DNA from 3 places in the Sphingobacterium sp. G1-14 genome. Region 1 is predicted to be linked to each of the others. Evidence: riboswitches for the same ligand, from Rfam matches in the RefSeq annotation. Region 1 holds a riboswitch; each other region holds the start of a gene.
What was found. Region 1 has a riboswitch for S-adenosylmethionine ahead of CBM24_RS16825 (O-acetylhomoserine aminocarboxypropyltransferase/cysteine synthase family protein). Riboswitches for the same ligand answer to the same signal wherever they lie in the genome.
Positions count from the first base shown of each region.

Region 2: linked by a shared signal. The riboswitch ahead of metE (5-methyltetrahydropteroyltriglutamate--homocysteine S-methyltransferase) and the one ahead of CBM24_RS16825 (O-acetylhomoserine aminocarboxypropyltransferase/cysteine synthase family protein) in region 1 are both predicted to bind S-adenosylmethionine.
Region 3: linked by a shared signal. The riboswitch ahead of metF (methylenetetrahydrofolate reductase [NAD(P)H]) and the one ahead of CBM24_RS16825 (O-acetylhomoserine aminocarboxypropyltransferase/cysteine synthase family protein) in region 1 are both predicted to bind S-adenosylmethionine.

Region 1 covers NZ_CP021381.1:3,897,464-3,908,493, forward strand. Annotated here, with positions in the region: gene CBM24_RS16820 (FUSC family protein) at 1-1,441, shown strand, start outside; SAM riboswitch class I at 1,623-1,735, shown strand; gene CBM24_RS16825 (O-acetylhomoserine aminocarboxypropyltransferase/cysteine synthase family protein) at 1,991-3,301, shown strand; gene metX (homoserine O-acetyltransferase family protein) at 3,334-4,377, shown strand; gene CBM24_RS16835 (homoserine dehydrogenase) at 4,415-5,596, shown strand; gene CBM24_RS16840 (GH92 family glycosyl hydrolase) at 5,662-7,992, opposite strand; gene CBM24_RS16845 (hypothetical protein) at 8,347-9,678, shown strand; gene CBM24_RS16850 (GntR family transcriptional regulator) at 9,747-10,484, opposite strand; gene CBM24_RS16855 (sugar porter family MFS transporter) at 10,575-11,030, shown strand, end outside.
Region 2 covers NZ_CP021381.1:488,255-499,284, forward strand. Annotated here, with positions in the region: gene CBM24_RS02105 (helix-turn-helix domain-containing protein) at 1-559, shown strand, start outside; gene CBM24_RS02110 (hypothetical protein) at 1,204-1,611, shown strand; gene CBM24_RS02115 (single-stranded DNA-binding protein) at 1,665-2,060, opposite strand; gene CBM24_RS02120 (hypothetical protein) at 2,235-2,600, shown strand; gene CBM24_RS02125 (helix-turn-helix domain-containing protein) at 2,632-3,222, opposite strand; gene CBM24_RS02130 (hypothetical protein) at 3,645-4,175, shown strand; gene metE (5-methyltetrahydropteroyltriglutamate--homocysteine S-methyltransferase) at 4,276-6,588, opposite strand; SAM riboswitch class I at 6,667-6,770, opposite strand; gene CBM24_RS02140 (response regulator transcription factor) at 6,957-7,646, opposite strand; gene CBM24_RS02145 (sensor histidine kinase) at 7,749-9,581, opposite strand; gene CBM24_RS02150 (hypothetical protein) at 9,960-10,289, shown strand; gene pyk (pyruvate kinase) at 10,337-11,030, opposite strand, start outside.
Region 3 covers NZ_CP021381.1:5,898,883-5,909,912, reverse strand. Annotated here, with positions in the region: gene CBM24_RS25355 (UvrD-helicase domain-containing protein) at 1-2,742, opposite strand, end outside; gene CBM24_RS25350 (30S ribosomal protein S16) at 3,103-3,624, shown strand; gene rimM (ribosome maturation factor RimM) at 3,744-4,268, shown strand; gene CBM24_RS25340 (hypothetical protein) at 4,372-5,223, shown strand; SAM riboswitch class I at 5,441-5,543, shown strand; gene metF (methylenetetrahydrofolate reductase [NAD(P)H]) at 5,614-6,570, shown strand; gene CBM24_RS25330 (DUF2723 domain-containing protein) at 6,837-9,866, shown strand; gene CBM24_RS25325 (OmpW/AlkL family protein) at 10,013-10,678, opposite strand.

The DNA of each region.
Region 1 (11,030 bases):
GTCTTACGATCCCGATATTCCTTTGAATATAACGTACAGTCGCGTAGGCAAAATTCATGGCCAGATCAGCGAACAGCAGGAACAAATCAGGTCCCTTCTTTTTCGAGAAAAAAAAATCATAAGCCAACAGTGGCATAAAAGCAATTATTGGCTCAGTCAAGTTTATGGGTTAATTGACCTCCATGAGTTAATTATTGCACTTGATCACGACTATGATGCGATTCGCAAAAACCTTGCAGACACGGGCAGCCTCCCTTTAATCCGTCAAACAATCAAATTATTAGCTTTAGAAATTGATAGCTTTTCACAACCTAACAAGAGGTTTCGGTATGCACATCAATTATATCACAATAACTTTAAAATTAATGCCCTCTTACAGGATTTAAAAGAAATTCAAGAAGAGCAGGCCGGTCAAGCAAAAAGTATATTATATTCGATCATAAGCAACATCGAAGCAATTATTGAAGTGCTCAACCGAATTCAGGTGGCTTTTTATCAAAATCAGGAAATCCAGGATAAGATTGACAGCAGTGAGTACCAACAATTTATCAATCGACCTTTGCGCAATCTTGCTGATCTAAAAAGTAAACTCCATCTGAATAACCCGCTTTTTCGATTTGCCGTTCGGATGGCTCTTCTTTTTGGAACAGGCGCATTGATCGGTATTTTATTTTTAGATTTTAAATATACCTATTGGATCTTACTGACGATCGCTATTGTTGCCAGACCAGCATTTTCAATGACAAAAAAGCGTAATATAGAGCGTATTGTAGGCACATTCTCGGGTATAATCGTTGGCATATTCTGCTTAATTGCTATTCATTTTCTCCCGGCTCTTCTTACCATAGCTGCATTAGGTCTTTTCGGATTCTTTTTATTCAATCGATCTAATTATATGGTCAGTGTCATCTTTATTACCTTGGGAATTGTGATTGCACTCAATTTGTTTGAAGGCAATATCAATCTCATTTTAGGCAGCCGAATGCTTTTTACACTTATTGGAGCATTCTTGGCTATAGCAGGTTATTTCTTGATCCCTGTACGCCAGAGCACAGGCATGGTTCAGCTGGCAAAAGAGGTATCTCTTTACAACGAACATTATTTCCAGATCATCAATAACCGTCTGTCGGACGAGAGACAAAGTTCGTTTGATATACGGCTGGCTCGCAAAAAAGCGCAGACTGCCATGGCCCTGTTTTCAGACGCTATCAATCAAATGAAAAAAGAACCCGAACACAAATGGATGGATTGGTCACATATACACCATTTTCAGGCACTCTCTTATCAGGTCAACTCCCATTTGGTGGGTCTTTCGCTATCGTTAAGCAAAAAGACGAATCGCCACCTGACGTATGATATCCATAGTAGAATTGATGCACTTAAACCTCTTTTAACAGATTTAAATCAAATTGCAGAACGGATCAACTTAAAGAAATCATAATACCCGATTGGCAGTTACTTATCAAGTTTCATCGAACAATATGCGATCCGATCCGTATGTTATTCAAAATTCCTTTAACTAAAAAACAGCTTTTCTTTTGCTTTAATAAAAAAAGAGTTTATATTTGTATCGTCTTCGAAAGAAGATTTCTAATCAACACCTCCCTTAATCAGTAGGTCTTGATTTATAAAGAAGTGGCGAGAGACTGGCTCAATGACCCACTGGCAACCTTCAATTTGTTTGAAAAGGTGCCAATTCCTGTCCAAAACAATATCGTTTTGGAGCATATAAATAACATAAGACAATGATTATTAAACTACTGAAGTCCATTAAAAATTCAGGTTCAACACAAGTGAGCCGCACGATAAGCGAAAGTGTAAGCCATCATACAACTGTATTGATGCGAATGCGTATGCATATGCACTTCCACGCTTGTTAAGAATCATTTCCTTTTTCTTGGATAAAGATTTAACAGACCCTTCAAGGAGGTGTGTATGCTTCTCTTTTTACTTAGCAATTTCTTTTTGAACCCTTAAAATCTGATATATTATGTCTTCAAACAAAAATTTAAAATTCGAAACTCTTCAGGTTCACGCTGGCCAAGTCGCTGACCCTACTACGGGATCTAGAGCAGTTCCTATATATCAAACAACATCTTTTGTATTTGAAAATGCCGAACACGGCGCAAACTTATTTGCATTAAAGCAGTTCGGCAATATTTATACACGGATTATGAATCCTACCACGGATGTTTTCGAACAACGTATTGCGGCACTGGAAGGTGGAGTCGCGGCTGTTGCTGTCGCATCTGGCCAGGCGGCACAGTTTATTGCATTAAATAATATCTTGGAAAGTGGTGACAATTTTGTTGCCGGATCCAACTTATACGGCGGTACATTCAACCAGTTTAAAGTTTCTTTTAAACGTCTGGGCATCGAAGCTCGATTTGCAACGGACGCCGAGGCAGATAAAATTGAAGCCCTCATTGATGATAAAACAAAGGCCATCTATGTTGAAACAATTGGAAACCCAAGTTTCAATATTCCAGACTTTGAGAAAATTGCTGCAGTAGCAAAAAAATATGACTTACCGTTAATCGTCGATAATACTTTTGGAGCTGGGGGATATTTATTTAAACCTTTGGAGTATGGTGCGAATGTGGTGGTTGAATCGGCTACTAAATGGATCGGTGGACATGGTACAAGCATAGGTGGTGTCATCGTCGACGGCGGAAACTACAATTGGGGCAATGGAAAATACCCTCAATTTTCCGAACCATCTGAAGGCTATCATGGCTTAGTTTTTTCCGAAGTTTTCGGTGAAGGCGGACCGTTTGGAAATATTCAATTTGCCATTCGGGCACGTGTGGAAGGGCTTCGGGATTTCGGACCAGCACTCTCCCCTTTCAATTCATTCTTATTACTACAAGGACTTGAAACCCTGTCTTTGCGGGTGCAACGCCATGTAGACAACACTTTAGAGATAGCTAAATGGCTTGAGGCGCATCCACAGGTAGAAAAAGTAAACTATCCGGGCTTAAAAAGCTCTCCGAGCTTCGCTAACGCACAAAAATACCTTAAAAATGGCTATGGTGCAGTGCTTTCTTTCCAACTCAAAGGTGACGCAGCACAAAAGGCCAATAGCTTTATCGACAGCTTAGAATTGATCAGTCACCTGGCCAATGTTGGCGATACGAAGTCATTGATTATCCATCCAGCAGCGACTACTCACCAACAATTGAGTGATGAAGATCAAGCCAATGCTGGAGTATTCAAAGGTTTATTACGTCTTTCTGTAGGAATAGAACATATTGATGACATCAAAGCTGATTTACAACAAGCTTTTGATAAAATTAAATAATCAGATTTTTTCGGCTTAAACTTAAACGTAAAATGAGTAAGCATATTTATCTGCACCCGGAGCCTTTTGTATTTGAAAATGGAAGAGAGCTTACTGATTTACAAATCAGTTATGAAACATTTGGCAAACCCAACGCTGATCGCAGTAATGTGATCTGGGTTTGCCATGCACTAACGGCCAATGCAGATGTACTGGATTGGTGGTCAGGTCTTTTTGGAACAGGTGAATTATTTGATTCAAACGATTATTATATTATCTGCGCCAATGTCATAGGATCAGCATATAATAGCAGTAATCCGCTATCTGTAAACCCAGCTACTGGACAGCCTTACTACCTATCTTTTCCTGAATTTACAGTAAGAGATTTGATCAAAGCACATCAATTTCTTGCAGACCACCTGGATATCAAACAAATAGAGCTCCTTATTGGGGGCTCATTGGGCGGTCAACAAGCATTGGAATGGGCCGTATCACGCAGTATAGCCATCAACCATCTAATCGTCGTTGGAACAAATGCCGTCCATTCACCATGGGGTATTGCATTCAATGAAAGTCAACGTCTTGCCATTACTACTGATCGAACCTTTTATGCGAATCATCCCGATGGCGGAGCTAAGGGTTTAAAAGTTGCACGCGCTATGGCACTGTTGTCTTACCGCAACTATACAACGTATGCCAACACACAAAAGGAGGATGATAACGAAAAACTCGATCATTATAAAGCATCCTCCTATCAAAACTATCAGGGTGAAAAATTGGTAAAACGCTATAATGCGTACAGCTATTACTTCCTAACCAAAGCAATGGACAGCCATAATTTAGGTCGTGGGAGACGATCTATCGAATCCGCTTTAGCGAGCATCGACTGTCCAACTTTAGTGCTGAGCGTCAATACAGATTTGTTGTTTCCTCCACAAGAGCAACAATTCATCGCTCAACATATTCCGAATGCCCACTATCAGGAGATCGAATCTACTTATGGCCACGATGGGTTTTTGATCGAAACAAAAAAACTCACGAAAATCATCAGCAGCTTTCTGCGGAAACAAAAAGAATACATCAACGAATTAGTATAAGAGAATAAATAATATATAAGAGAATTTAAGAAGAGATATGAGTAATAAATTAACAATAGGGATGTTTGGGTTTGGTGTAGTAGGCCAAGGTCTTTACGATATCATCAAAACCAAAAATCTTAATCTGGAAATCAAAAAATTTGTCATTAAAAACGGAGATAAAAAGCGCTCGCTACCAGCAGATCTATTTTCTACCGATGCCGAAACAATTTTAGGTGACCCAGAAATTAATACTGTTGTCGAACTAATAGATGATGCCGAAGCAGCCTATCAACTAACTGTTCGTGCCTTGAAATCGGGAAAAAATGTGGTATCTGCCAATAAAAAAATGATTGCCAGCCATTTGGAAGAGCTGGTTGATATTCAACATGAATACGGCACCAGTTTATTGTACGAAGGTGCCGTTTGCGGAAGTATTCCCATTATACGGAATTTAGAAGAGTACTATGACAATGAATTACTTCATTCTGTCAGCGGTATTTTTAATGGATCTTCCAACTATATTTTATCTAAAGTTTTCAATGAAAACCAGCAATATACAGATGCTTTAAAGAAAGCGCAAGAACTTGGTTTTGCAGAGACAGATCCTACCCTTGATGTAGGTGGATTTGACCCAAAATTTAAAGTATGTATTGTTGCTTCCCATGCGTACGGGATCTATGTCAAACCAGACGATGTCTTTAATATTGGTATTGACAAATTGGGACAGCAAGATATTCGTTTTGCTAAAGAAAAGAACCTCAAGATCAAATTGATACCAACAGCAAAAGAAATCGACGGCAACAAAGTTGTACTTTATGTATTACCACGCCTAGTAGGCAAAGACAGCATGCTCTATAATGTAGAAAATGAGAACAATGGTGTATTGGTAAAAGCGGCCTTTGCAGACGAACAATTTTTCTATGGTAAAGGAGCCGGTGGCCACCCTACGGGTTCTGCTGTACTATCGGATATCGCTGCCCTGCGCTATGGATACCGTTATGAATATAAAAAACATTTAGAATCCAGCACATTAAATTATAGCCAAGATTATTTAATTAAGGTTTATTTGAGATACACCGATGATACGCTGATTGAAAAGTTAAATTTCAGTGAAATCACAGAACGATATTACGCACCAGATTTCAAATATGTCATAGGACATATTAATCTTCAACAAATCGCAGCTCACAAAGCCGATTTGGATCAAGAGGGCAATTTTATTGCTGAAATCGCGTAGGCAATCAACAAACCAACCTACCTTGAAAATAGCCCCGAATGGGGCTATTTTTTTATTGCTTAAATTTAGTTGCCTTTCAACTTGACATCTAAAATCCCACCTTCTACCAGGCGTTCAAAAGGAAGCTGCCAACCTTTCCACAGGCGGTTATTCAACCGAACCTGATCAACAATATAACTATTGGGTTGCTCCTTCTTCACCTGAATGATAAATTTATTTTTTCTTAATTTCTCCGGTAATTGTATCGTTACCCGATCGAAAAGTGGCGAGCCAATCTGAAGCGCGGGCTTCTCGGTGGTGAGACTTCGCACATCGAATAGACCGATACTCGACAAGACATACCATGCTCCAAGCTGTCCTTGGTCTTCGTCTTGTCCGTAGCCATAGCCATGTATTGCATCATTACCATAAAACTCATTGCAAATTGCCCGTACCCATTTCTGACTTAAATCAGGTCTACCAGAAAAATAGAACAGCCAGGAGATATGCAGGTTCGGTTGATTACCATGATTATAAAGACTTTCAATCCCTGCGAAAGCGTCAATTTGTGTACCGCCTCCAAACACATTCTTCTGCGACACCGTAAAAATACTATCCAACCGTTGATTAAACAGGTCCTTTCCAACCAGTTTAACCAATTCCTGTGGGACATGCGGAACATAGAAGGTATACTGCCAAGCATTTCCCTCCTGAAATCCACGCCATGGTTCATACGGGTTAAAGTTTGAAATAAATCGTCCAGTACTATCCTTTGGTCGCATAAACTTCGTCGTGGTATCGTACAGATTGCGCCATCCATCGGATAATTCCTGAAATTTAATGTAGTCTTTTTGATGCCCCAATGATTTTGCAAATTGTGCGGCGGCAGCAGCAGAAAAAGCATATTCCAAGGTATGCGAAGCACCAAAAGGAGATCCATTGGTCATTAATTCGGGACTACCATTATCATCTTTTATATAGGGTGAATAGCCCTTGCGAACGAAAACTCCTACATCTAATTTTCCTGCCCCAGGCAGGCGGTCCTTCGCTTCCAATTCATTTTTACGCACCGCAGCATAGGCAAGATTCAGATCATAGTCACGAATACCCACATTATACGCCGATGCAATTGCCAAACCTGTGAAATTAGTTCCCACACCGGAAACGTATTTACTGTTGGCAATACCGTCTCCTAACCAACCTGCATCGCGATAAACCAACAATTGACTCTGAATCCAGTCGTTGTAATAGTCCGGATAAGCAATGGACCACAACTGTGTCAAATTCCAAAATGCACCCCAGATCGCATCGGTATTATAATGATGATGAATAGGTTGCCCTTGTTTATTTAAGGTAATCTGCCCTACCGAGCCATCATTTTTGGGATATGCACCATTGACGTCGCTTGCAAGCCCACGACCAAGTAAAGCATGATACAATCCAGTATAAAATTTAATGCGGTCGTCCACTTTGCCCCCTTCCACCAAAATTCTTCCCAGTTCACTATTCCAGGTTTGCAAGGCATTTTTCTTTGCCGCATCAAACGACATATCTTTTGCTTCTTTAAGCAAATTCAGCTGCGCATTTTCCACAGATGTATAAGACAAACCGGTCTTGACTTCGATAGATTCCCCTACCTGGGTATCAAATTTCAGGAACAAGCCAGCCCCTTTTCCCTTTATACGACTATGTTGATCGAAAGTCGTGGAATCTCTAAATGTCCCAAAAGATTTAGGCTGTTTGTTTATCTCCGCGAAGAAAAACATCTTAACTTGAGCACCCTGCTGATATTTTTGTACGTATACAGGGTTGGTAACCACATATCCCCAGACGTGCTGTTTGTCATAATTCACTTCAGCATCAACGACCGGACCACTTTCCCCCATAACATGGCCAATATCGAAAATAAGGTTGGCTTCTTCAGTTTTTGGAAAAGTATACCGATGAAAACCGACGCGCTTGGTCGCAGTGAGCTCCGCAAGTATATTATAATCTTTTAACTTGACGCGGTAATAGCCAGAAGTAGCAAACTCATCTTTCTTATCGAAAGCAGAACGATAGCCGCTTTGTGGACGATCAAGGTGACCAGGGGTTGTCTTCAATTTTCCAACGGATGGTGCAAATACCACTCCACCTACCTGGAATTCGTGAAAATTAGCGAATCCTTCTATTGACCCATGCCTATCATCGTACCCCACAGCTTCCCAGCCTGACTTGTTCCCATAGCTTCCATTTGTGCTCGGAGCGAGCTTAGCCATTCCAAAAGGCACTGCTGCTGGTGTATAAAAGAAATACCGGCTATGGACGGATCCGATATTAGGTTTTACAAAAACGGTCAAATCTGTTTTCTGCTGTGCAAAAACAGCTGCCGTACTAACAAATAAACTACAAAAATAATAAATGATACGCTTTACCATTGTTCTCAATTAGGTTCTACAGCAAACTTACAAAAAAATAGAGTATGTATAAACATGAACTCCATTTTCTTACTCAATTTAACTACGAAAAAAGAGGGCCCACAACACCTAAATTTGTAAAATTTTAAATACTAATCAAATAAAGCGTTATCAAAGCTTAAATACTGACATTTTTCCATAACTTTGATTGTACATACATACTAAAATATAACCAGTAAATAAATTCAAAAAAAATACACATCAGACGGCTGATCTTCGATCAAAACCCTGAAGTAGATGAAAATTAACCCTGAAATAGATACAAATTATTGACAGATACACTTGTCAAGCCTAATTAATTACAATAAAACCACAATGAAAAAAAACACCCCATTTTTTAGTCTAATACTTCTGTTACTGGGAACCCAACTATCAGCACAACAAACAAAACCCGACGGTATAACTCAACTTAAGTTGGCAAAAAGCATTCTAGCGGATCAAAACTTAAAATATGTCGACAGTCTTGCCCGCGAGGTCATCAAAGAAGGTTTCAATGCTGGAAGTGGCTACTCACAGATTTGGGCCAGGGATCTCAATACATTTATTGAAACCGCCTTGGAAGAGCGGTCCCAAGCGGACATTAGGGGGGCCATTTTAGTATTCTTTCAGATGCAACAGCCCAATGGTGAAATGGTAGACGGCTATGTCCTTAAGAAGGATTTTACCTGGCACGATGACACACCTTATTATTCAGAAAATGCGCCCGGCCATGTTGGATTTAAAAATACAGTAGAAACAGACCAGGAAACGTCACTCATCCAACTGCTCGGTAAATATATCCGGAACACAAAGGATTACAGTATCCTGGAGGAGAATATTGGTGGAATTTCCGTCAAAGATCGAATCCAACTCATGTTGGATTATTTGAAAAGAGAACGGTTCAACCACAAGTATCAATTGCTTTGGGGTGCGATGACCGCAGATTGGGGAGATGTACAACCCAACGATAGCTTTGGTTGTGACTGGAATGAGCTCTCCAATGAGGCGATCGATATTTATGATAATGCGATGTTTATTATTGCATTGCAGACATTGATTGATATTCAGCCCAACTCTCCGAAGGTGACAGAATGGAAGGGATTAAAAAAGAGTCTCGAAACAAACAGTAGACGTCATTTATGGGATAAAAAAAAACAAAAATTCATCCCTCATATCTACCCTAAGACATCTCCTATCCCAAAAGGATTTGATGAAAATACGATTCATTATCATGGGGGCACCGCCATCGCGATAGAAGCCGGGTTACTTTCCCTTTCAGAAATAAAAACAGTTAATACGCAAATGCTGGAAAACGTGCGGTTATCTGGCATGCCGAGTATTGGATTGACCTTATACCCGACCTATCCGGTTGGATTTTTCATCGGAGGAATGGCTCAGCCTTACCAATACCAAAATGGTGGTGATTGGACTTGGTTCGGCGGACGGATGATCCAGCAACTCGTTTCAAACGGTTTTTATCAAGAAGCCTATGCAGAACTTCAACCGATGATCGATCGGGTTGTGAAAAACAAAGGATTTTACGAATGGTATGGTCAAAATAACGTCCCTAGCGGATCAGGAAAATTCAAAGGTTCAGCAGGAGTGCTCAGTAAAGCAATAGCGCTCTTAGAAAACTGGGCAGAAACTACCGTAGAAAAGAATCATTAAAAGAAAAGAATAAATAAATGAGCTATTCACACATCCTATTATCCATTCAAAAAGGATGTGTGAATCACTTAATAATCTCTTCTGCTTTCAACAGTATAGGTAAAACTTTCCGCACGGTAGAACCCTAAATTATATTCAATTGGCTTTCCAGATTGGTCAAATACAAACCGCTTGCGGGACAAAATAGGATCACCGATATTAATCTCCAATTTATCCGCTATAAATTTATTTGCAGCCATTGCATCCAGTTCTTCCTGAGAAAGATCTGCAACGACATGATAATCGGCTTCTAAGATTTCATATAGAGGCCGCTTAAAATCTTCATCGCCGTTTAAACCTATACGTGGATGGAAATAAGAGATAAAATAAACAAATGGGTCATCTTTCTTTCCTCTCAGACGTTCTAGTTTTAACAGCTTCTGATCCTCATCTACATTAAAAAACTTCGAAACAGCTTTATCCGGAACAACCCAGCTGACGTGAAGTTCAAAATTCTTCACCTCAATCCCACGATTTTTCATCTCTTGTGAGAAACTCAACCAATTTTTGGATTTTGAACTGAATTTAGAACTAGCCACCTTCGTTCCTATCCCCTTCTTTCTAATTAGCAGCTCCTCATATACCAGTTTATTGATCGCTAAACGCAAAGTAGAACGGGAAATTGCCAATCTTTTTGCTAATTCAATTTCATTGGGTAATAATTTCCCCTCTATATATTCAGGCTGCTTAATTAATTCGCGTAACAAATTCTCAGCTTGTATATGCAGCGGAACAGGACTTTTATGATCTATTTTTAAATTCATCATTTGGATTGCTTGTGCTAAAATAAGATTTTTTGCATAATTAAAAAAATAGACATATGTTTGTATGTATATACATACTAATATAAACCGCAGATGTCAAAGAGATTTATCATCATTTTATGTATCGTTTCACTTGGAGGACTCCTTTTCGGTTTCGATATGGCTGTAATTGCCGGTGCTTTGCCGTTGGTGAAGCAATTTTTCGGGCTATCTCCTGCTCAAGAGGGCGTTTTTGTCAGTTCAGCTTTGCTAGGCTGTATTGTTGGTGTATTTTTCACAGGACCATTAACAGATAAATACGGCCGAAAACCAGCCTTTGTTACTGCGGCCCTGCTTTTTTTATTCTCAGCAATTGGCTGTGGATTCAGTCCTTCTTACAGCATATTGATTGCGAGTAGAAGCATTGGGGGCCTGGGTGTTGGGATAGCCTCAATTGTTGTGCCCTTATATCTCGCGGAAATATCGCCAAGCAAATTTAGAGGAAGATCAGTCACCTGTTACCAGCTCGCTATTACATTCGGTATCTTATTTGCCTATATCAGCAATTAC
Region 2 (11,030 bases), 2.9 Mb from region 1:
GTCTTACGAAGAAATGCGTGCGGAACCAAAAATTGAGATTGTTCTTAAGATTGCAAATTATTTTGGCATTCCTGTGCAGCATCTTATTGAAAAAAATCTATCTGTCAATGAAATTCTTAATTTCAATGATTATTTTGAGCCAAATGTTTCAATTATTGGACGTAAAAGATTGTTACAAATCCCGCTGCTGGAACGGGATGCTATTTTTGAAGCGAGTACTCATTTTTCGAAATTAGATGAGCTTCCAATAATTGAATTTCCTTTGCAAAGTAGGAACCGTCTCATCGCAATCGAATATGCTGACGCTATTCCGGTACCGAGCGATTTTTTGGCTAGCCCTCAATCCATTTTGTTTTTTGAAGAAGTTGATGTTCAGAGCTTACATACTTTGGATAAGGCCTTTGGTTTGTATTTTTCCGAGGAAGAGTTCTTTATTGGAAAATACAGTTTGCAGGAAAAAGAGATTAGTTTAGCCTTAAATGTCTGGAAGAAGGTTGATTTCACTTTGGGAGAGAAAGCATATTTCTGGAAATTGTATGCCAAGTTTGAGCGAATCTAATTGCGTGGAACTTTTCCCTGCTATTGATTTGGTATTGCCGGTATCGAGCGTATTTACATATTGTTACCATATTCTAGGTTAATGGTGTTACTATACTGTACTTACAGGGGGGTAACAAGGGGTTTACAGGGATTCACCCCTGCTATACCCCTGTTAACCCCTTGTAATACACCTGCTAAAAGCGGCTTTGAAGTTGATCTGATGCTGACTTTCCTGCAAGAAAAGAAGACTACTAAATCAGGTCTGAAGATGTGAATGCCCACAAAAAATTTTGTGAAGTCGGGCATTGTAATTAAATTAGTTCGACAATAAAGTAAAACTTTTGCGCTGTTGATTCACGTCTTTGGTTCATGATAGCTTATTCTAAACTGTTATCTCACAATAAAAATGGAAATTTGTGCAGGATCCGATCCAAGATAAGGAGTCAGTACCTGGATAGTACGATAATGTATCATCAACAGAGAGTTAGTTTTTATTGGTAAGAATAAATCTCAAGGACGGTAATGTTATAAATCGGTAATGTTATAAGTAAGATAGATAATGATGAACTTGTCGATCCGCTAAAAGTAGTGTGATTTATTTAGTTTCAGTACAACATGCATAAACGGCTAAATTACCATGGATAAAAAACTAAATTTAAATAGATGAAGAAAGTAACCTTATTAGCATTAATTGCTGGATTTTTTGTTATTTCCTGTAATAATTCCACGACTAAAAACGTCGAAGTAAAAGATACGACTGCCGCTATTGACATTAAAAAAGATACGGCTAAAACGCTGTTGGGAAATAGAGGCGGCGAAGTGCCAATACCTAAATTTAGTTCTGTTGAGACACAAAAATTAGCGGAGGATTACACAAAATATATTAAGGAATTTATCACTGTTGCTAAAAGTGGCGATGTTGTTAAGCTTAAGGAGCTTGCGTCCAAACGACAGGAATGGGCGACCAAAGAAACTGAAGCTGTTTCTAAGTTTACACCGGAAGATGCCAAATTATGGAAGGCTTATGCTGAGAACCTAGGAAGAGCGTTGACAGCAAGCCTAACAAAATAAGTTGTGAACAATCGACGAGGTAGAGGCTTGAAAAATCTACCTCGCCGACCCTACTAGAAGGGGAGGTCATCTTCATTTTCATCCGGAAGTGTTGGGCTGTCTTCTTTGGCACCGTTTGACTCTGATAAAACCAAGAAATTATCTACTTTAATTTCTGTGACATATTGTTTTACCCCATCTGCATTCTCATAATTACGATAGGTGAGTTTGCCCTCAACCATGAGTTTGGTCCCACGTTGGCATTTCTTTTCAATGGTATTGTTTTGATTACCCCAAACCACGAGTGTATGCCATTGAACTTCTTCAACCCACTCGCCGGCTTTGTTCTTGAAGAGATCATTGGTGGCGAGACGTAATACGGAATAATTGGTGCCGGTGGAAGTTGTTTTGATTAATGGGTCGTTTCCTAAATGACCAACCAATTGTACTTTGTTGCGTAATGTGCTCATGCGTCTAATTTTTAAATGTTTTTAATAATTCTTATTTTAGTTGACGGTCATTGGCTATTGATGCCAGATGATCTTAAGCAAAGGTGGGGCGGAGAAAAGACTATAGTCGTCTATTTACCATTTGTATTCGACTATAGTCGATTGTAACCGTTTGTTGTCGTTTAATCTTCCGTTATGAGTTCTGTCGAGAAAGTTTGCCTTGAATGTGGCAAGGATATATATGGCCGTTCTGACAAGCGATTTTGTGATGATGCTTGCCGGAACGCCTATAACAATAAATTAAATAGCGACCAGACCAATATGGTGCGCAATGTGAATAATATCCTACGAAAAAACCGTCGTATTTTATTGGAAGCGTTGAGTGGGGAGGGTATGATCAAGATACAACGGGAAAAGTTAAAGCGATTGGGATTTGATTTTAAGTTCCATACACATACTTTTTCCAATAACAAGGGACAGACCTATAACTTTATTTATGAAACAGGCTATCTGTTGCTGGAGAATGATTGGGTATTGATCGTTCAAAAGAAACCGCTATGATTTTGAACGCAACAAATTCATTTGTATTGGTTTAGTTTGCAGCACTGAGCTTGGCCTTCCTTATTGTGATATAATTAAAAATAGTGAAGGTTAGAATCAATATGTAGTAGCATACTGGGATGAGTAAAAAATAGGCGCTATTGAATATATCGCTTAAAAAAGACGGTAGTGAAATCTTAAAAAAATCTGCAATAATAATATAGCCTATGAAACTTCCGAGAAAAAATAGTCCAACAGCATGTATTACAATTATTTTTTTTAGGTGCTTACTGTAAAAGGCGTCTTTATTTTGCTTCGTATAGCCCATAATCGCTGGGACCAATAATCCTAATAATGGATTGACCAGAAAGGTGAGCGATGCTAAATATAGCGCTTTAATACTTCCTGTTTGATTGTTGTCGATACTGATTTGATTTACATTTGGCATAATGAGTTGTTCTAAAGGTATTTCTAAGATTTGACTGATCTGTTTGAGACTAAATCCACTGATTTCTTCAGTGCCTTTTTCGATGCGTTGCACTGTTCTTAGCGATACACCCGCCTGATCGGCGAGTTCCTGCTGCGTTAGTCCCTTACGTTTTCTTGATAGTTTGATTAATTGATTAGCTGATTGACTTTCCATAGTCCAAAGATGGGGAAATAGTCATTGAATTTCAGCAAAATTGATGCGACAATAATATGCCAATATCGTGCTGTGAGATATAACAGATTAATAATCAAAAGTTTTTGGGAATGTGGTAAATATTTTGAATCTTTGCAATTTAACAGAGTAATTAATAAAAACGGAAGAATATGTTTGCAATATTAGAAAATCCCGCTTCGTCCACAGAGAAGATTCTCGGGAATATTCTTCGGAATACGGCCCTTTCCTAATCTTCTTTTTTAATACGTTAAGTAACCTACGTTGATATTGGCTAAAAATTGGCTCTCTAAATGGTGGCCCACTGTTCCAATATGCTTAGCTTATTATAGAGTTTTAGAAATCCAGTTACTTTCAAGATGATTGTGAAAGCTGGATATGAATGTTATGTTTTAGAAAATTTTATGAATTCAGTAAATAAATATGTCCTTCAGGCACTGGATAACTATCCAATGTATTTGGAGGAGACCATGGAATCCTTATCCTATGCGCTGTCTTATGATGAGTCCAATACAATGGCGCTGTGTTTGATGGGAAGAGTTCATGCCGAACAGCTATTGGACTATGAGCAGGCAAAAAGGTATTTCCAGGAAGCTTTGGTGCATAATGTGCAGGCACTGGAGGTATATCCTTATTTCATTCAGACACTGATTGATATGGGGGAGTATGAAGCTGCAAAAAAGACGATTAAATTTGCTTTGACACTTCCGGCGATGCCCTTGACAGGGATATGGATCAAGAAAGCACTTTTATTTGAAAAATTGAGAAAATACAAAAAGGCATTGAAGGCGTTAAAAATGGCACAACTTGAGAATGTTGATCTTGATTTTTCGTCAAGCCTGAAGTCGATTGAAGATCGGATTAAGGGGAAACAGGAAATTAAGAACGGGAAAGAAAAGGAAAACAAGAAAGAAAGGAAGAACACTCGAAAATAGTCTCACATTATCCGAATGACGGTTTTTGTTTTGAACCAAGGTCCAATAAAGAAGCCCTAGATGAAATTTCATCTAGGGCTTTATCAATATAGTTTAAGAATTATTCTGCTCTTAAGATTTTCGCAGCCTCAACCATCGACTCTAAAGCCGCTTTGGTTTCTGGCCAAGCACGAGTTTTCAAACCACAGTCAGGGTTAACCCAAAGTTGTTCTGCTGGAACTACTGCTTTTGCTTTACGCAATAGATCTACCATCTCATCTTTGCTTGGAACACGTGGTGAGTGAATGTCATAAACACCTGGACCAATATCGTTTGGATATTTGAAATCACCAGCGAAAGCATTCAACAATTTCATTTGAGAACGTGAAGTCTCAATTGTGATGACGTCAGCATCCATTGCAGCGATATCTTCGATTACATTATTGAACTCAGAGTAACACATGTGTGTGTGAATCTGTGTATCGTCTTCTACATTTGATGAAGAAACACGGAAAGCACGTACTGCCCAGTTCAGGTAATCTTTTTGATCAGCTTTACGTAGCGGTAATCCTTCACGGATTGCTGGTTCATCGATTTGTATGATTTTGATACCTGCTTTTTCCAACGCTTGTACTTCGTCTAAGATCGCCAATGCAATTTGGTAAGTCGTTGTTGAACGCGGTTGGTCATTACGTACGAAAGACCATTGTAAGATGGTAACCGGACCAGTCAACATACCTTTAACCGGACGGTTAGTCAATGATTGAGCGTATGAAGACCAACGGACAGTCATATCTTCAGGACGGTATACATCACCATAGATAATAGGAGGTTTTACACAACGTGAACCGTAAGATTGTACCCAGCCGTTTTGTGTGAAAGCGTAACCAGCCAATTGTTCACCGAAGTATTCAACCATGTCGTTACGTTCGAATTCGCCGTGTACTAATACGTCGATATCCAATTGCTCTTGAAGACGGATTGTGTTTTCAGTTTCTTCTGCGATTGCTTTATCGTACTCTGCCTGCGTGATAGCACCTTTTTTCAGGTCTGCTCTCCATTTACGAACATCTTTCGTTTGTGGGAATGAACCAATAGTTGTGGTAGGGAATGCCGGCAAGTTGAACTTCGCTTGTTGCGCTGCTTTACGGTCAGCAAATGCTGAAGTACGTTTCGCATCGTCATCAGTGATATTGCTTGTACGTGTTTTAACCTCTGGTTTGTGGATCAGTGGAGAAGTACGACGGCTTTCAGCTGCAGCTTTGTTCGCTTCGAAGCGTTTTGCTGTTTCAGTATCAACTTCACCTTCTGCTAATACGGCCAAGTCTTTTACCTCAGCTAATTTTTGTTTAGCGAAAGCTAACCAGTTTTTTACTTCAGCTGGTAGCGATTGCTCATTGTGTTCATTGTCTAAGTCAAAAGGAACGTGCAACAATGATGAAGAAGGAGCTACCCATACACGGTCTTTTCCTAATGCATCAACAGCTTGTTTGATTTTAACCAATGATTTTTCGTAATCATTTTTCCAGATGTTACGGCCTTCAACAATACCCAAAGATAATGTTAATGAAGCAGGAACTTTAGCTAGTACCGTATCCAACTGGTTTTCACCGCGTACCAAATCCAAATGTAAAGCATGGATAGGTAGGTTAACTGCGATATCTTCGTTGTCTTTTAAAGCTTCGAAGTAAGTCGTCGCGATTAATTTGATGTTTTTGGCAGCAGCAGCCAATTTCTCAAACGTAGGTTGGTATAATGCTTTTACTTTTGCATCTAAATCCAATGCCAAGAAAGGCTCGTCGATCTGAACATATTGTGCTCCAGCTTCTGCCAATTTAGACAAGATTTGCTCATATACAGGAATTAATTTGTCTAATAGGTCGATACGGTCGAAACCAGCTTCTTTTTCTTTACCGATCAAAAGGTAAGTGATTGGGCCTAATAAAACAGGTTTTGTCTCAATACCCAATGATTTTGCCTCGTTGTATTCATTTAAGAATTTCTCAGAAGTCAATTTAAACTCTTGATCTTTTGTGAATTCAGGAACCATATAGTGGTAGTTGGTATCCAACCACTTGGTCATCTCCATTGCAGTCACATCGATTCCTTCTTGTTGGAATCCGCGCGCCATGGCAAAATATAAGTCTAAGCTGTAGTTGTTGTCTACTTTATTCAACAAAGAATGGTAACGAGCAGGAATTGCACCAACAGTAAGGGTTAAATCCAATACTTGATCGTAAAAAGAGAAATCATTGGAAGGGATCAAATCTATTCCAGCATCTTTTTGTGTTTTCCAATTGCCTTCACGAATTTTTTTTGCTGTGTCCAATAATTCCTCAACAGAAGATTTTTTAGCCCAATAGGCCTCATTGGCTTTTTTCAATTCGCGGAACGCGCCCACACGAGGGTAACCTAAATTGTTAGTCAATAACATAATGAATGTTTTTAATATTTCTTTTTCAACTATATTTCTTGCTAGAGAGAGAAGGACACACTAGAATTTGGTGACTTCGGCTTATCATTCCCATATCAAGTAGGGTAGAATTTAGCACCTTGTCAAGGGACAGGTTGCTAAGGCTTCATCGGGTCTATTCCCTCTGCCTTTCTCTATAAGCGACGCTAAGTTAGAACATTTCTTTTTGAAATGCAAATTTTTTATAAAAGTGCGTCAATTTTTTATATTCTACTATGGATAAAATTGTTTTGTTCTTTTCTTTTCATCCATGATTTAGTGTATGCCATGTTTCAATACGCCGTGTAGCATAAAAAATGGGGAATGACTGTTTCTCATTCCCCATTCTTTTAGCTCACCAAAAGTTTGTAACCTTTTCCGTGCACATTGACAATTTCAACTTTACTATCTTCTTTTAGATATTTACGAAGTTTACTGAGAAATACATCCATACTTCTACCTGTAAAGTAGTTGTCATCATGCCATATTTTTAATAAAGCTTCTTCCCGGGTCAGCACATCATTTTTCTTTAAACAAAGCAAGCGTAGTAGTTCCGCTTCTTTGGTGGATAGTTTTTGCATCTGTCCTTTGTAAGAAATTTGCTGACTTGTATAATCAAAGAAATAATCACCAATTTCAAATTTATCAGCAACCACTTCCTCTTCTTTGTCTCGAACACTGCGTTTCAGCAAAGCATTGATGCGGAGCAATAATTCCTCCACTCGAAAAGGCTTTGTAATATAATCATCTCCCCCTAATTCAAAGGCTTCGGTTTTATCTTCCATCATCCCCTTTGCTGTGGCAAAGATAATAGGAACAGTATTGTTTGTTTTTCTGATTTCACGTCCAACTGTAAATCCGTCCTTTTTTGGCATCATGACATCGAAAATACAGAGGTCGTAGTTATTTTTTTTGAATTGAGAAATCGCTTCATCTCCATCTGTGCATAATGTGACGTCAAATTTTCCCTTTAATTCGAGATAGTCTTTTAAAAGATCCCCCAAATTAGGATCATCTTCTGCTAATAATATCTTTTGCATAATGATTATATTAATTTTCACCAATGTCCCTTGATGCTGATAAATCAGCTTTCCTCAACCTTTGAAATTTTTTAAAGAGGAAATATACAAAAAAGGAACGTTTTATTTTTTAATAGGCAAAATTACTTCAAAGGTCGTGCCCTTATCTTTTTCACTTTTAACTGTAATTTTTCCGTTCAGCCTTCTCAGGATGTCCTGTACATAACTTAAGCCAAGACCAAATCCTTTGACATTATGAACATTTCCAGTTGGAATACGGTAGAACTGGTCGAAAATCTTTTGCAGGTGATCCCGACTCATCCCAATACCGTTGTCGGCAATGGTGATAACAATGGTATCACCAACATTTTTTGAATTGATGTTGACATGTAAATCTCCTTTGCTGTACTTGATGGCATTATCCAATAAATTGTAAAATACATTCGAAAAATGTAACTCATCACCGACGACAATATCCTTGGTCGCTGCGAGATCTATACTGAATTTCCCACCAATATTCTGCATGCGTAGCTGCATGCTGTCCGTTACTGCAGAAACAAGATCATTGATGCTTACTTCTACCTGGTCGAGTTTTAGCGTTTCTTTTTCTAGTCTTGCCAAATCGAGCACACGTTCAATATGATTTCCGAGTCTAACATTTTCGTCGTAGATGATATTAGCCAATTTTTGAACGCGCTTATGGTCGGCATTGATGTCTGGATCTTTAAGTGACTCGCTGGCAATCATAATTGTTGCAACAGGTGTTTTAAACTCATGCGTCATGTTGTTGATGAAATCTGTTTTCATTTCCGAAACTTTCTTTTGTCTGAAGATGATAATCAGTGTATAAGCAAAACAACCCACCAACAAGAAAAGTAGTGCCAGCATAGGTAGTAACAGATAGCCCATATTATCTGCGATTATCGCCTTTTTATTGGGGAAATAGATTGTTAATTTCCCTGGCGCAGCACCGATATCACCTTTAAAAAGTGCGGTCGAGTATTTTGTTGTATTTGTCGGGTTATTTAGAGCGGCTTCGTTTAAAATATTATTTAGTAATATATTGTTTGTACTCCATATTTCAATATTAAAAGGAGCTTTAATATCGCGTTGAGCCAACTCATCTTTGATAAGTTCTTGGACGATGATAACATTCAACCGATCCTTTAACGGACGCTTTGCTAGCTCCATTCCAATAGCAACATCTTCGATGTAATCTGCCTTTTTACCACCGAGCATAGCAACGGAGTCGTAAACGTTGAAACCGGACCAAGAATTCTTTCTGTTTAGCACATCGAGCCTTTTTTCCAAATCAGAGATGGTTTTTGCAAGTTTTGCATTCTCTCTTGGTGGTAAGGTGGCTACTCTGAATTTTGTCTGTTGATTGACCAATGGGTCCATTAGGGGGATAACAAACCGTGTGCTATCGTCTTTTCCACTAATCTGATCATCTACCTTCGATGCATTTAACATGATAAAAGCTTGCACCAGATTATCGTCGGTAAGCTCATTTGAAACAGAAAATTTGATAAATTTCTGGTACTCCGGTCTTTTGATGTATGTTTCGTAAAAGGAATTTTTGATTTCAATTACATTTGGATACAAAGCACGTAATTGGTCTTCTTGCTCTTTGAAGTTTGAGAAAACAACATGTTGTTTGTTTTTTAATTCTTCAATTCTATATTGGATTTCAAGTTGCTCGGCCAACAGACGTTGTTTGGCCTGTTCCTGCTTGGATTTTTCAATGTTACGTTCCTGTTGAACTTTAGCAAAGTCGACCACCTCCCGTCGTTCAAGTTTTCCGGCAACAGCTGTAATCGCAGCATTGACGGACTCATCAAATAATTGGGATTTTTGACGATATGAATCTCTCAGAAAATAGAATTGCATCGCCAATACCCCAATTAGAGCTAGAGACATCAGTCCAATGATTAATACAATGCTATTTTTCTTCATTAGGGTTGGGTGTTAAATAAATGTATTTTGAATATATCACAAAGTTTATAGCACTCAGTTTATTTACCTTTTGCGTACCCATCCCTTATACCATGTGAGTGGCCATTTAAGGTCCGGTAGCTCATATTTTCTTAAATTGTTACAAATATAAAGATGCTAATGTGTTTTGACGCTGTTTTAACAATGTTTAACAGCAATCTGTTTAAATATAGGTGCTGTTGTTTGTAAATTAGTGAATAGAAATAAATTATATGCTGAATTGGCTATTGATAAATTAAATCTACACGGTTGAGTCTGCTGCTGTAGAAGTGAATAAGCCGAGTATAACGTGTTCATTGGTGAAAATGAGTGCAGATACTCTTTAACAACTATATAAAAATGAAAAGTTATGTATTATTATTGGTATTATCTTCCATAGGGACCATTGTTTTGGGGCAGGTGAAGGTAAAGCCGCAGATTCCTTTGATGGAAGAAAAGGAAGCAAAGATGCCCGTCCTAAAATTGGATTCTTCAGATGAAAAGTATCATATGCCCATTAAGAAGCCAAATCGTGTGGACGGTCTAGCTCCGATGCCAGGAACGGAAAAAATGCCCAAAGGTGATGAGAAAGAAAACAATCTCCCGTTTAGGCGCTTGAATGATTCGCTAAAGGTGAAGGACTTTAAATTAAAAATCGACTCCTTGTATCCAAACAAGCAAAAAAAATAGCGTTCTATCTAGAACGCTATTTTTTTTGCTTTAATCCTTATTGTCCATTATAGCTGGGAAACACGGATTGTATTTGTTTTGCCTTTTTCGATTAACGGTGTTGAAGCTGTATTGATAATGATAGATCCAGGTTTAACGTAGTTATTTTTTATAATAAATTTGTTAACATCATGGATAGATCCATCCGTGCTTTCGAACTTGTCGTAGATAAATGTTTTTACTCCCCAAAGTAGGCTGAGTTGTTTCAGCAATTTTTGTGTTCCTGTGAAAACTAAGATATCTACATTTGGTCTATAACTTGTAATTTCAAACGCTGTTGCACCAGATGATGTCAATACCGCAATTGCAGATGCATTTGTTTTTTGAGCAAGGTAAACCGAAGAAGCGCAAATCGCATCCGGAATAAGTGTTCCGTCGTGGATTTCACTAACTTTCTCATTATAATAAGGATAAGAAGTTTGTTCCACGTGGATAATGATTTTGCTCATTGTTTCGATAACGATTTCAGGGAATTCACCGACTGAAGTCTCGCCACTTAACATCACAGCATCCGCTCCATCCAATACGGAGTTGGCTACGTCATTTACTTCAGCACGTGTAGGACGTGGTGTAGTGATCATACTTTCCAACATCTGTGTCGCAATGATCACTGGTTTTGAAAGATCTCTACATTTCTGTACGATGATCTTTTGAAGTCCTGGTACCTCTTCCATTGGAAGCTCAACACCCAAATCTCCACGA
Region 3 (11,030 bases), 2.0 Mb from region 1:
GGGGCTATCCAAGACTTGATAGAGCACATCGCTGATATATTCGTCTTTAATATCATATCCTGTAATTTCACCCGTTTTTTTGTCAACAGATTCTTTAAAGGAAGGAGCCGTAATATAGAGGTGTTCAACAGCACGTGTTGTTGCTACATAGAATGTGTTGAGGGCGTCCATGTAGTTGAACAGCATCTCTTCAAAATATTGCTTGAAAAATACAGATTTGCCGACTGTGGATGTATATTTTATTGGAATTTTTCCCAATTGGGCAAAAGGAGTATCCGAGGTCTCTATCCAAAAATCGCCATTGATCATGCCGTCGAGATCCCAGGAACAGAATGGAATCATCACAACGTCATAGGCTAGACCTTTTGATTTGTGGATTGTTGTTACCTCGATCGCATTAATTTCTCCGTTGGAAGGGAGCACCGCCCGGTTGCCATCTTCTTCCCAAAACTCCAGGAACTGTATAATGCCACGTTCGCCATTGGTGGAGAAAGCTGAGATCATATCTTTGAACGCCAGGAGGTAAGGGAGGTGGATATTGTCCGTGGTTGTGAAGCCGTAGATTTCAATGAGTTTTTCAATTAAATGGACTAAAGGCTGTTTCTGCGCCATTTCCCAGGAGTCAATCAGCGCCTCAGGGAGATAATCTTTAAGTGCGCGGATGTCGTTGCCGGCAAATTTTAACCATGCATTCTGATCGATTGTCTTATTTTGAATATGCTGGTATAGATAGACCATCTTTGCTTTATGGATGGTATGTTTATCCGAATTGTAGACTAAAGCCTTTAACGTTTCGATCAATAATAGTACAGCATCATTGCTCGCTAAGGATAATGCATCACCGGATATCACTTCAAATGTAAGTTGCTGCTCTTTTTTGAAGTCCATGAGCTTTTGGATAACCAATTTAGCCTGCACATTACTCCGTACCAGGATACCGATCTGCTGCGCCTGATATCGTCCACTACCGAGCCAGTCGCCTATTTTCTGACATAGTTGGAGTAGCGATTCTTCAATAACCTGATTTCTTCTGTAGCGTCCATCAGAGACAGGAATGTAAGAGATTTCGATAGATCCTAATTGCTCAAGTTTCCCTTTTTTATGTTCAGGTATTTCCTGTTGGCTGTTTTCATAAGCTTTGACCAGCATCGTGTCATTGCCAGTAGAAATCCACCACTGTTTACCTTCTTCATCAAGGCTTTCGAATACTTTTTCATTCAGTACCTGTTGCAGATGCTGGGGAATACTGCTAAAGAGGTAATTGTTTAAATGGATGATATTTGGAAGACTTCTAAAATTGGTGTCAAGGCTTCCGTTTTCGATAAAGGTGGTTCTGCTATCCTCGTCTAAGTGAAAAGTATGACCAACCTGTTGTTCTACCTGTTGCAGGAGTATACGCCAATCCCCATTTCGCCAGCGATAAATACTCTGTTTGACGTCCCCAACGATCAGGTGTTCGCTGATTGTGCCTTTGGCATCTGCCAATGCATTGATCAGTAGTGGACTATAATTTTTCCACTGAATACGCGAGGTATCCTGAAATTCGTCAAACAAAAAGTAGTTAAAACGATTGCCGATCTTCTCCCAGATAAATGTTGGATCGCTATTTTCATCAAGTCCGAGTTTGTTTAATAAAATCTGCGAGTCGGAAATTAATTGAGCACCATTATCCCGCCGCCATTGCGTCAGTAAGTCGCTCATTTCCTTGAGCAGGCGTAGGTAATAGAGATTACTTTGTACCGCTTGATAAGCAATGTAAGCCGATAGATTATCGTGTAGCTTTTGGAACGATGCCAGAATGGGGCTGAGTGCGGCGATAAGATCATGCCGTATATTTTTGTCACTATCTGTAAAAGCATCTTCATTGTCGATCAACTGGAGATACTTTTCCAGTACCTTGGCAATTTCGGAAGCGCTCAGCTTTTCCGTTTTTTTATTGGTTTTGCTAGCGGAGATTATTTTATTGCGCGATTTACCTTTAAGGTCACTTTCGGAGATATTAAAATTCCTGAATGTTTCACTAAAGGCTTCAATTGTCATGGAGAGCGCTTCCGTGAAGGAGTTTATCTTCTGTTCAACTTCCTGATTGAGGAGATTAAAAACCTCCTTTGGATTGGCAGAATTGATGTAGCCATCAAATTCCTGAAAATTTTCAGAGAAAATAAGACTTGCCAAACCCATTAGTTGTTGGCGGTAGTTCCAATTTTCATTTTTTGCTATTTTCTTTTCCGCATAAGCGATAATCCAATCCAGTAGGTCGGGTCGTTCATCCAGCAATTGATTAAGCATGACTGTCAGGTCATTTTTCACTTTATTGACATTCATTTCAATCTTATAAGCAGCATCAAGATTGAGTTCATACGTAAATGCGCGAATAACTTTTTGGGAAAATCCATCAATTGTACTTATGGTAAAATGACTGTAGTCATGTAGGATACGTCGATACACCCGAAAAGCTTTCTCTTGTACCAGATGCGGATTCCAGTCTGGCTGCTGCTGGAGTAAAAGCTTTCTGAAATCTTCAATTTTAGGGTTAGGATCGCCTGTTGCCAAGCCATGGAGTACCGAGAGGATACGTTCTTTCATCTCGGCGGTTGCCTTATTGGTGAATGTCACCGCCAAAATCTCCTTATAGCTATTCTCGTTGGAGAGTAGGAGTGTGAGATAGTGTAAAGTCAAGCTAAAGGTTTTTCCCGAACCGGCCGAAGCTTTTAGTATTTTTAATGGCGCAACAGATTTCATAGAATGAAGGTAGAAAGTAAAAAGTGAATTGGCAAAAATGTCGATGACTATTTCGAAGGTACTGTACCCAAACGGTTCATCCTGCTTACCGATTTGGTAAAGATGTCCTTTTGAAGGAAGGAACTGTTTTTTGTCTTGATTTTTGAAAAGTTTGTTGTAGCTTCCGTATGGAAGCAAGAAAAGATGAAGGTCTAAGGGGCAGGTATTACGGTTGAAAGAGCTTGTTGAAAGAGCTAACCCTGTCGTTTTCAGTGAAGTTTTATTAAATTATAATGATGATTAGAAAAAAATAACTATCTTTGCATCCCCTCTAGTATGAAGCTCGGGGGATATGTTGAATACATAAAATAAAATTAAAAAATGGCAACTAAAATCAGATTGCAAAGACACGGTAAAAAAGGACGTCCTTTTTACCACGTAGTCGTAGCGGATTCTCGCGCTCCACGTGACGGTAAATTCATCGAACGTATTGGTTCTTACAACCCAAACACAAATCCAGCAACTATCGTTTTGGATTTTGAAAAAGCTTTGGATTGGATGAATAAAGGTGCTCAACCAACTGACACTGCTCGCGCTATCCTTTCTTACAAAGGTGTTCTTTACAAAAAACACTTGCAAGGTGGTGTGAAAAAAGGTGCTTTTGATGAAGCTGCTGCTGAAGCTAAATTTACAGCTTGGACTGAAGCTAATGATGCAAGAATCTCTGGTAAAAAAGATGGTTTAGCACAAACTAAAGCTGAAGCTAAAAAAGCTGCTTTAGTGGCTGAAGCTAAGAAAAAAGAAGAAAAAGCTGCTGCTGTAGCTGCTAAAAATGCTCCTGTAGCGGAAGAAACTGCTGCTGAAGAGACTGAAGCTCCTGCATCAGAAGAAACTGAAGGTTAATTCTTTCATAAAGTATTCGAGAAAGCCGACTCAATCTTGAGTCGGCTTTTTTTGAAACAGCCAATAGGCTAATGGTTTGCCAAATCATGTCTCACAGCTAATCGCTAAATACGAAATATATGACTATTGATCAAAGCTTTTACATCGGTTACATCAGTAAAACAAGAGGTCTTAAAGGAGAAGTACAACTATTTTTTGAATTCGAGGAATACGAGAGTTTGAATATCGATGTTGTCTTTGTGGAAGTGAACAAAAAACTTGTTCCTTATTTTGTTGATACCATTAAATTTCAAAAAAATAGTACAGCGTATGTGACATTTGAGGATGTGGATCATATCGATAAGGCTCAAGTACTTGTACGTAAAAAGCTATATCTTTCCAATGATAAGATGCCCGAGCGCGATCCAGATGATTTTAGATATACTGATTTAATCGGTTTTTTAGTGATTGATGAAAACCATGGTGAATTGGGGCAAATAACAGATGTTCAGGAATTTCCACAACAATTTGTCGCTTCGGTAAATATGGATGGCAAAGAACTGATGTTCCCATTGTCCGATGATTTGATCTTAGGAATCGATGGCGAAGAGGAGATCATTGAAGTTGAATTGCCAGAAGGCTTGGTGGATCTTTATAAAGAATAAGCATATCCCCAAGCTTATTCAAATAAATAGCGGTACACGAATTATTGCAGTAATTTCTTATCTTGGTCTGTATATTATTACTGGCCATAATTATTGATTTATTTTGAAACCGTTATTACTGCTGCTATTCCTATTCTCGTTGTCTTCTTGTGCTTTCTTTGGGAAGAAAAAGGACTTTCCTGAAGGCAATTACCAAATGATATTGGGCTATTCAAATGAGGAGTATCATAAAGTAAAAAGAGAATCACCCCAAAATGTGGAGGCAGATGTCTATGGTAATGACCCTACGATATACCGGTCCTTTCTCTCCCTCCATGATAAAGATAAGTTTGTCATGGCGATCGATGATATCCTACTCTTCGGTAAGTATAGATTCGACGGCGATCGATTAGAATTGACCGATGAGAAAAAGGGTAGTCTCGCTTTGGATATTGTTAAGGTAAAAAACGATTTTGTTCAGCTGAGAGGTGATTTTTCACAGTTTAGCTCAGCACGTGTGCCCACAAGTGAAAAACTTTATATCAACTTTGCGTTAGATAAAACCCCTATCCGGGAGACCCCGAGCAAATTTGATAGCCAAGTGAATCTATGGCGAAATGCCCCTGTAAAATCAGAAAGTGAAATGGAGATAAAAGCCAGGGCATTGAATTTTGTAGATTATTCTATCGCTTATTTCCAGCACATATCAAGTTCAGGCACACATCACGATTATCGAATGGATGGTGTTGAATCACCCATTATTTATGCTGAGAATGGCATTGTGCTCAAGGCATGGGCAGATGTTCCCGATTCTTGGAAAGAGTTATTTTACAACGAAAAAAATGCATTAATCGCCTACAAATATTTATTTGATGGTTTTAAATATGGATCGAAAGAGGAGTACCATGTTACGGGACTCTTACTGATTACATTTTATCTCAAAAATCTACGGAATTCCCTAGCAACGAATCTTTAGCCGATCCTGTTGTGACGTAGTCAGTCTCTTCGCTGTCGATGATCCGCGATCGTTAATTTTATCTTTTTTTAGAGTCTTTTATATTTGGTGGAGCCTAAATTCCTGTTGTTGCCTGGGAATAAACCTGAAGCCGTATTTATTGCAATCTTTTTGCCGCTATTTTTGCTTTTTCGAAAAAATATTTTTGTCTTTTGATTTTTTAAAACGATATTAGCAACGCTTATAGAGAAAGGCCGAGGGACTAGACCCGTTGAAGCCTTAGCAACCTGTATTGTTCAAGGTGCTAAATTCTACCCTACTCCATGTGGGAAAGATAAGTTACATGTAGATAAACGATTCCTCGACGTGTGCGTTTCGATGTAAGCCAACCAAACTAAAAACAGTTTTTTAATGAAGATTATCGATCATATCCAGAATGCCAAAGGAAAAACATTGTTTTCTTTTGAGCTATTGCCACCGGCGAAAGGGCAGGGCATCCAAAGTATTTTTAAAACCATGGATGAACTGATGGAGTTTAAACCTCCTTTTATCGACGTAACCTACCATCGGGAAGATTATATCTATAAAGAGCATGCGAGTGGATTACTGGAACGCGTTTCCTATCGTAAACGTCCTGGGACAGTGGCGATATGTGCTGCAATCATGAATAAATATAAAGTAGATGCGGTGCCCCATTTGATATGTGGTGGTTTTACAAAAGAGGAAACTGAAAATGCATTGATCGATTTGAACTTTCTGGGGATAGATAACGTCTTGGTATTGCGGGGCGATGCACGTAAGGGCGATGCCGATTTTATACCGACCGATGGTGGACATGCCTTTGCAACAGACCTACTGGAACAGGTAACTGATATGAATAAAGGAAAGTATCTGCATGAAGACATTATCACATCGGAAAAGACTGATTTTTGCATCGGTGTAGCGGGTTATCCCGAAAAGCATTTTGAATCGCCAAATTTCAATACTGATTTTAAATACCTGAAACAAAAAGTCGATATGGGAGCAGAGTTTATTGTGACTCAGATGTTCTTTAATGTTGAAAAATATAAGGAGTTTGTAACAAAATGTAGGGACAATGGAATCCATGTGCCTATTATTCCAGGATTGAAACCACTGACAACGAAAAAACAGTTGGTTACCCTACCAAGGATATTTCATTTAGATATTCCGGAGGAACTGAGCGATGCTGTTTCAGCATGTAAAACGAATGCCGACGTTAGACAAGTAGGTGAAGAGTGGTTGGTGCAACAATGTCAGGAGCTGATTAAATTTGGCGCTCCGGTATTACATTTCTATACGATGAGTAATCCTGGTCCAACAAAGAAGATTGTTGAAAAACTAGCCTAACTCATAAAAATAATACGAAAAGGGAGCGCATAAGCTCTCTTTTTTTTGGGGTAGTATTCGTTGTGAAAGCTTATAATAAGTTCAGAATTTCGATCGTGTGGTTTTAGGTCGATCTCTATATTCAGGGTTTAATAGCCTGTTTGGTTTAATAGCCTGTTTATAGTCAGGTACTTGTGTTAAATAGTGTTAATTAACTTATTGGAGTCAGGATAACTTTTTAACTTAAAGTGCTAAAAAGGATTTTAACAATAGACCAAATTGACCTTATGACGTACACTAGATTAAATTCTCTACTCGGCTTTGCTTGCGGACTAATTGCTACATGTGTATATATCGCCACCGTTGAAAAGACGGTAAGCTGGTGGGATTGTGGTGAATTTATTGCCTGTGCCTACAAGCTGGAAGTGGCACACCAACCGGGAGCACCATTATTTCTTCTTATTCAGAATATATTTTCCAACCTGGCTTTGGGTAATGCAGGTAAAATCGCCTATTGGATGAATATTGGATCCGCAATCTGCAGTGGGCTTACTGTTACATTTTTATTCTGGACAATAACAGCAATTGCCAAAAAGATACTCAACAGGCAAGAGAAAGTTCAATTATCGAATTATTTCCAAATTTTTGCTGCGGGTTTAGTTGGTGCAATGGCTTTCTGCTTCAGTGATTCATTCTGGTATTCGGCTGTTGAATCCGAGGTATATGCGATGTCTTCATTGTGTACTGCGATTGTTTTTTGGGCAATTTTAAAGTGGGAAGTCCGTGCAGATGAGGAAGGTAGCGATCGTTGGCTGGTGTTTATTGCTTTTGTTATGGGCCTTTCGATCGGAGTGCACCTATTAAATCTGTTGGCAATTCCGGCTATAGCGATGGTTGTCTATTTCAGAAGAGCAGGACAGGTTAGTGTGAAAGGTACAATAAAAGCTTTCTTGGTAGGAGTGCTGATCTTGGGGGCTGTTTTGTGGGGAATTATTCAATGGTTGGTCGGTCTCGCAGCTAAGGTAGACCTCTTATTTGTAAACTCGCTAGGTTTGGGCTTTGGCTCAGGCATCTTCTTCTTTTGTCTGCTGTTGGGGTGCTTCCTCGTTTATGGGCTATATTATTCTTATAAAAAGCGGCAATACACACTGCACACCGGGCTGCTGGTCTTTTGTTTTATTCTATTTGGTTATAGCTCCTATACCATGGTTTTAATCCGTGGAAAAGCCAATCCGTCGTTAAACAATAATGCGCCGGACAATGTGTTTTCTTTTTTGGGTTATCTGAGCCGGGAGCAATATATCCGGGAACCTTTACTCAAAGGACCCAATTATGATTCACAAGTCGTTGGTGTCGAGAGTAAAACCGGTTATCGCAAAGATGAATCAGGGTATATTCCTTTTAGTCAGGTCGATAAGTATACGTTTGATAAGGAAACTTTCTTTCCCCGCATATATAGTCAAGATGGAGCCCATCAGGCTTATTATAGGAGTTACCTCAATTTGAAGGAGGGGCAGCAGCCACAGTTCTCGGATAATTTTAAGTTCTTTTTTAATTTTCAACTGGGTGATATGTATACCCGATATTTCTTGTGGAATTTTGTCGGTAGGCAGAATGACAGGCAAGGGTATGGGACCTATAGTGACGGCAACTGGTTGTCGGGGATTAAACCATTGGATAATTGGCGTTTGGGAGGGCAAGATAAAATATCCCAATCACAGGAGCATGACCCGAGCCGGAATACCTATTTTTTCCTTCCATTGCTACTGGGAATAGCCGGAGCGATCTGGTTGTATCGAAACAATAAACCTTATACCTTGGTCTTGACCTTACTTTTTGTGTTTACGGGAATAGCGATCGTTGTTTATCTCAACCAAACTCCTATGCAACCTCGGGAACGAGATTATGCTTACGTAGGATCTTTTTATGCGTTTGCGATCTGGATCGGACTGGGAGCAATAGCATTTGTTCGGTTTCTCAATCGTTTTGTACAAACACGGTATGCATTAGCGACAGGTATTTCTTTCGCTTTATTGGGCGGTCCCATTATTTTGGCCCATCAAAATTGGGATGATCATAATCGTTCTGAAAAATCGCTGGCAAGGGATATGGCACGTAATTATTTAGAATCCTGCGCTCCAAATGCTATTCTATTTACCTATGGAGATCATGATACATTTCCTGTATGGTATTTGCAAGAAGTGGAAGGAGTACGTCCGGATGTTCGGGTTGTGGTATTAAGTTATCTGACTGGCGATTGGTATATGCAGCAGGCGAAGCAACCGACGTATCAAGCGGCAGGTCTTCCCGTGACGATCCCAGCTGAAAAGACAAAAAAAGGCGTTCGTGATTATATCCCTTTTGTGGATAGACAGCTTGATAATGCGGTGGATATACAGCAATTATTTCAGTTTGTCACATCGGATGATCCGGAGTATAAAGTTCAGCTGAATTCAGGTGATATGGAAAACTATTTCCCTTCCAAGAAAGTCCAATTGCGCGTTGATAAAGAGGAGGTGGTTAAGAAAAATGCGGTTCCGGCTTATTTTCAGAGTGCTATTGTTTCTGCAATGGAATGGGAAATTCCGAATGATCATCTGACCAGGGCGGATTTAACCCTGTTATCGGTGCTTGAAAATAACCATTGGGACAGACCGATATATTTTTCGAACATGTTGCCAAGTGACATTAAATTGGGCTTGGATAAATACCTGGTCAATGAGGGCTTTACTTCCCGATTGATGCCTGTCGCTGCTACAGATCAGTCGACAGGAAAACGAAATGAGCAGGCCGGGCTAGTTAACATGGAAGCATTATATAACAATATTATGCATACATATCAGTGGGGCAATGTTAAAAATGCACAGTATTTAGATACCGATTCGTTTCGCTTTACAAGTATGTACGCTCGTGATATATTTGGAAAAGCCGCCCGGATGCTCTTGGCCAATGGTCAGGTCAAACAAGCTGGGGAAGTAGCGAAAAAAGCATACGATCAATTACCCGATCGCGTATATGCGATGTCGGATGCCATCAATTATGCCGATATTATCGACAGTCTATATCGTTCGGGACAACCTCAGCTAGCCAACAGGATGATGGACCGAAACCTTGATTATGTTGCTGAAAATATGGAGTATCTACATCAGTTGGTGTCGGATAAGAAAAACCTGAGCTTCGAGTGGAATGATATTCAGACCGGTTTGGACTCGGTGGACCGGTACAAGGCTATTTTATTGGAAGCAAAAGATACCAAGCGACTGGCACGTGTTGAGCGCTTGAGACAGCAATATCAAAATTGGTACGGAGTAGAATAATTTTGATGACATACTGAACCAAATTTAGGCAGTCTGCCTAAACGGCAAATTGACTGCTATACTTGAGGTAAAAAAACCAGATGAGGCCTCTTCTAAAATATTGGAAGAGGCCTCGATACATATAGGATAGGGAATGAGCCAAATGATTAGAATTTCATGCCGACGCCAAAGCCGAGCAGGAAGGGATTGATGTCAACTTTTGCCGGTATGGATAAGTTAGGTGCAAGATTTGATGCATCAACATTGACATCTGTTTTTAAAAGAATATACTTCGCATCCAAATTCACGAAATATTTTTCAGATAGCTTAAAATCAATTCCCAGCTGAGTCGCAAAACCGAAAGCATTATCGTATTTTACATTTTTTACCGTTTGTCCCGCGTTGACGCTATAGAATATTGTATAATTTATTCCTGCACCTACATAAGGTTTAATGGCACCATCGGGGAAGAAATGATACTGAGCTGTCAGTGTCGGAGGAAGGAGCCATACACTGCCAAGATCGACATTGCTGGATGAACTGCCACCAATGGCAGTTAAATTTGAGCCGGTTGTATTAACTTTATGTTTTGTAGTCCCAAGAATCAATTCCGCCGCAATGTTTTTTGTGAAGAAATAAGTGAAGTCTAGTTCAGGAATAAATTTTGTATTGATGTCGACGTCTCCGCCTATAGTATTAATATTGGCCGATTCGTTTGGCATGACTGTCACACCTCTGAGTCTCATTTGCCAGCGTTGATTAGGGATTGTTTGTGCCTGTAAACTTAGTGCGCCTAGGGTGAGTGTTAGTGCAATTAAAAGTAGCTTTTTCATATCATTAAGGGTATTTTGTTTGCTGTAAAACTATTGCTAAAATCACGACAAAAGAGTGACGATAATCAGGTTGAAAAATGAATGATACGATGTTTTTCTTATTGCAGATGATGTACCTTTATAAATTACTGCTGTAAAAAAGGGGAAGGACGGGAAAGGTAAATCATCTGTTGTAGGTTTTCAGTTCGAAGAAAGTAAATGGGCAGGCATTTATCTAGCTTGAGGATAGGCCAACCTGATAAAAGGTGGTCATTTTCGAGCAGGAGTGGACCCTTTGTGAAGCTTTATGCTATGAGAGCTGATGTTTCAAGAGGTTGACAGAGGTGTAGTTTAGCAAGATTAATGGGGATAT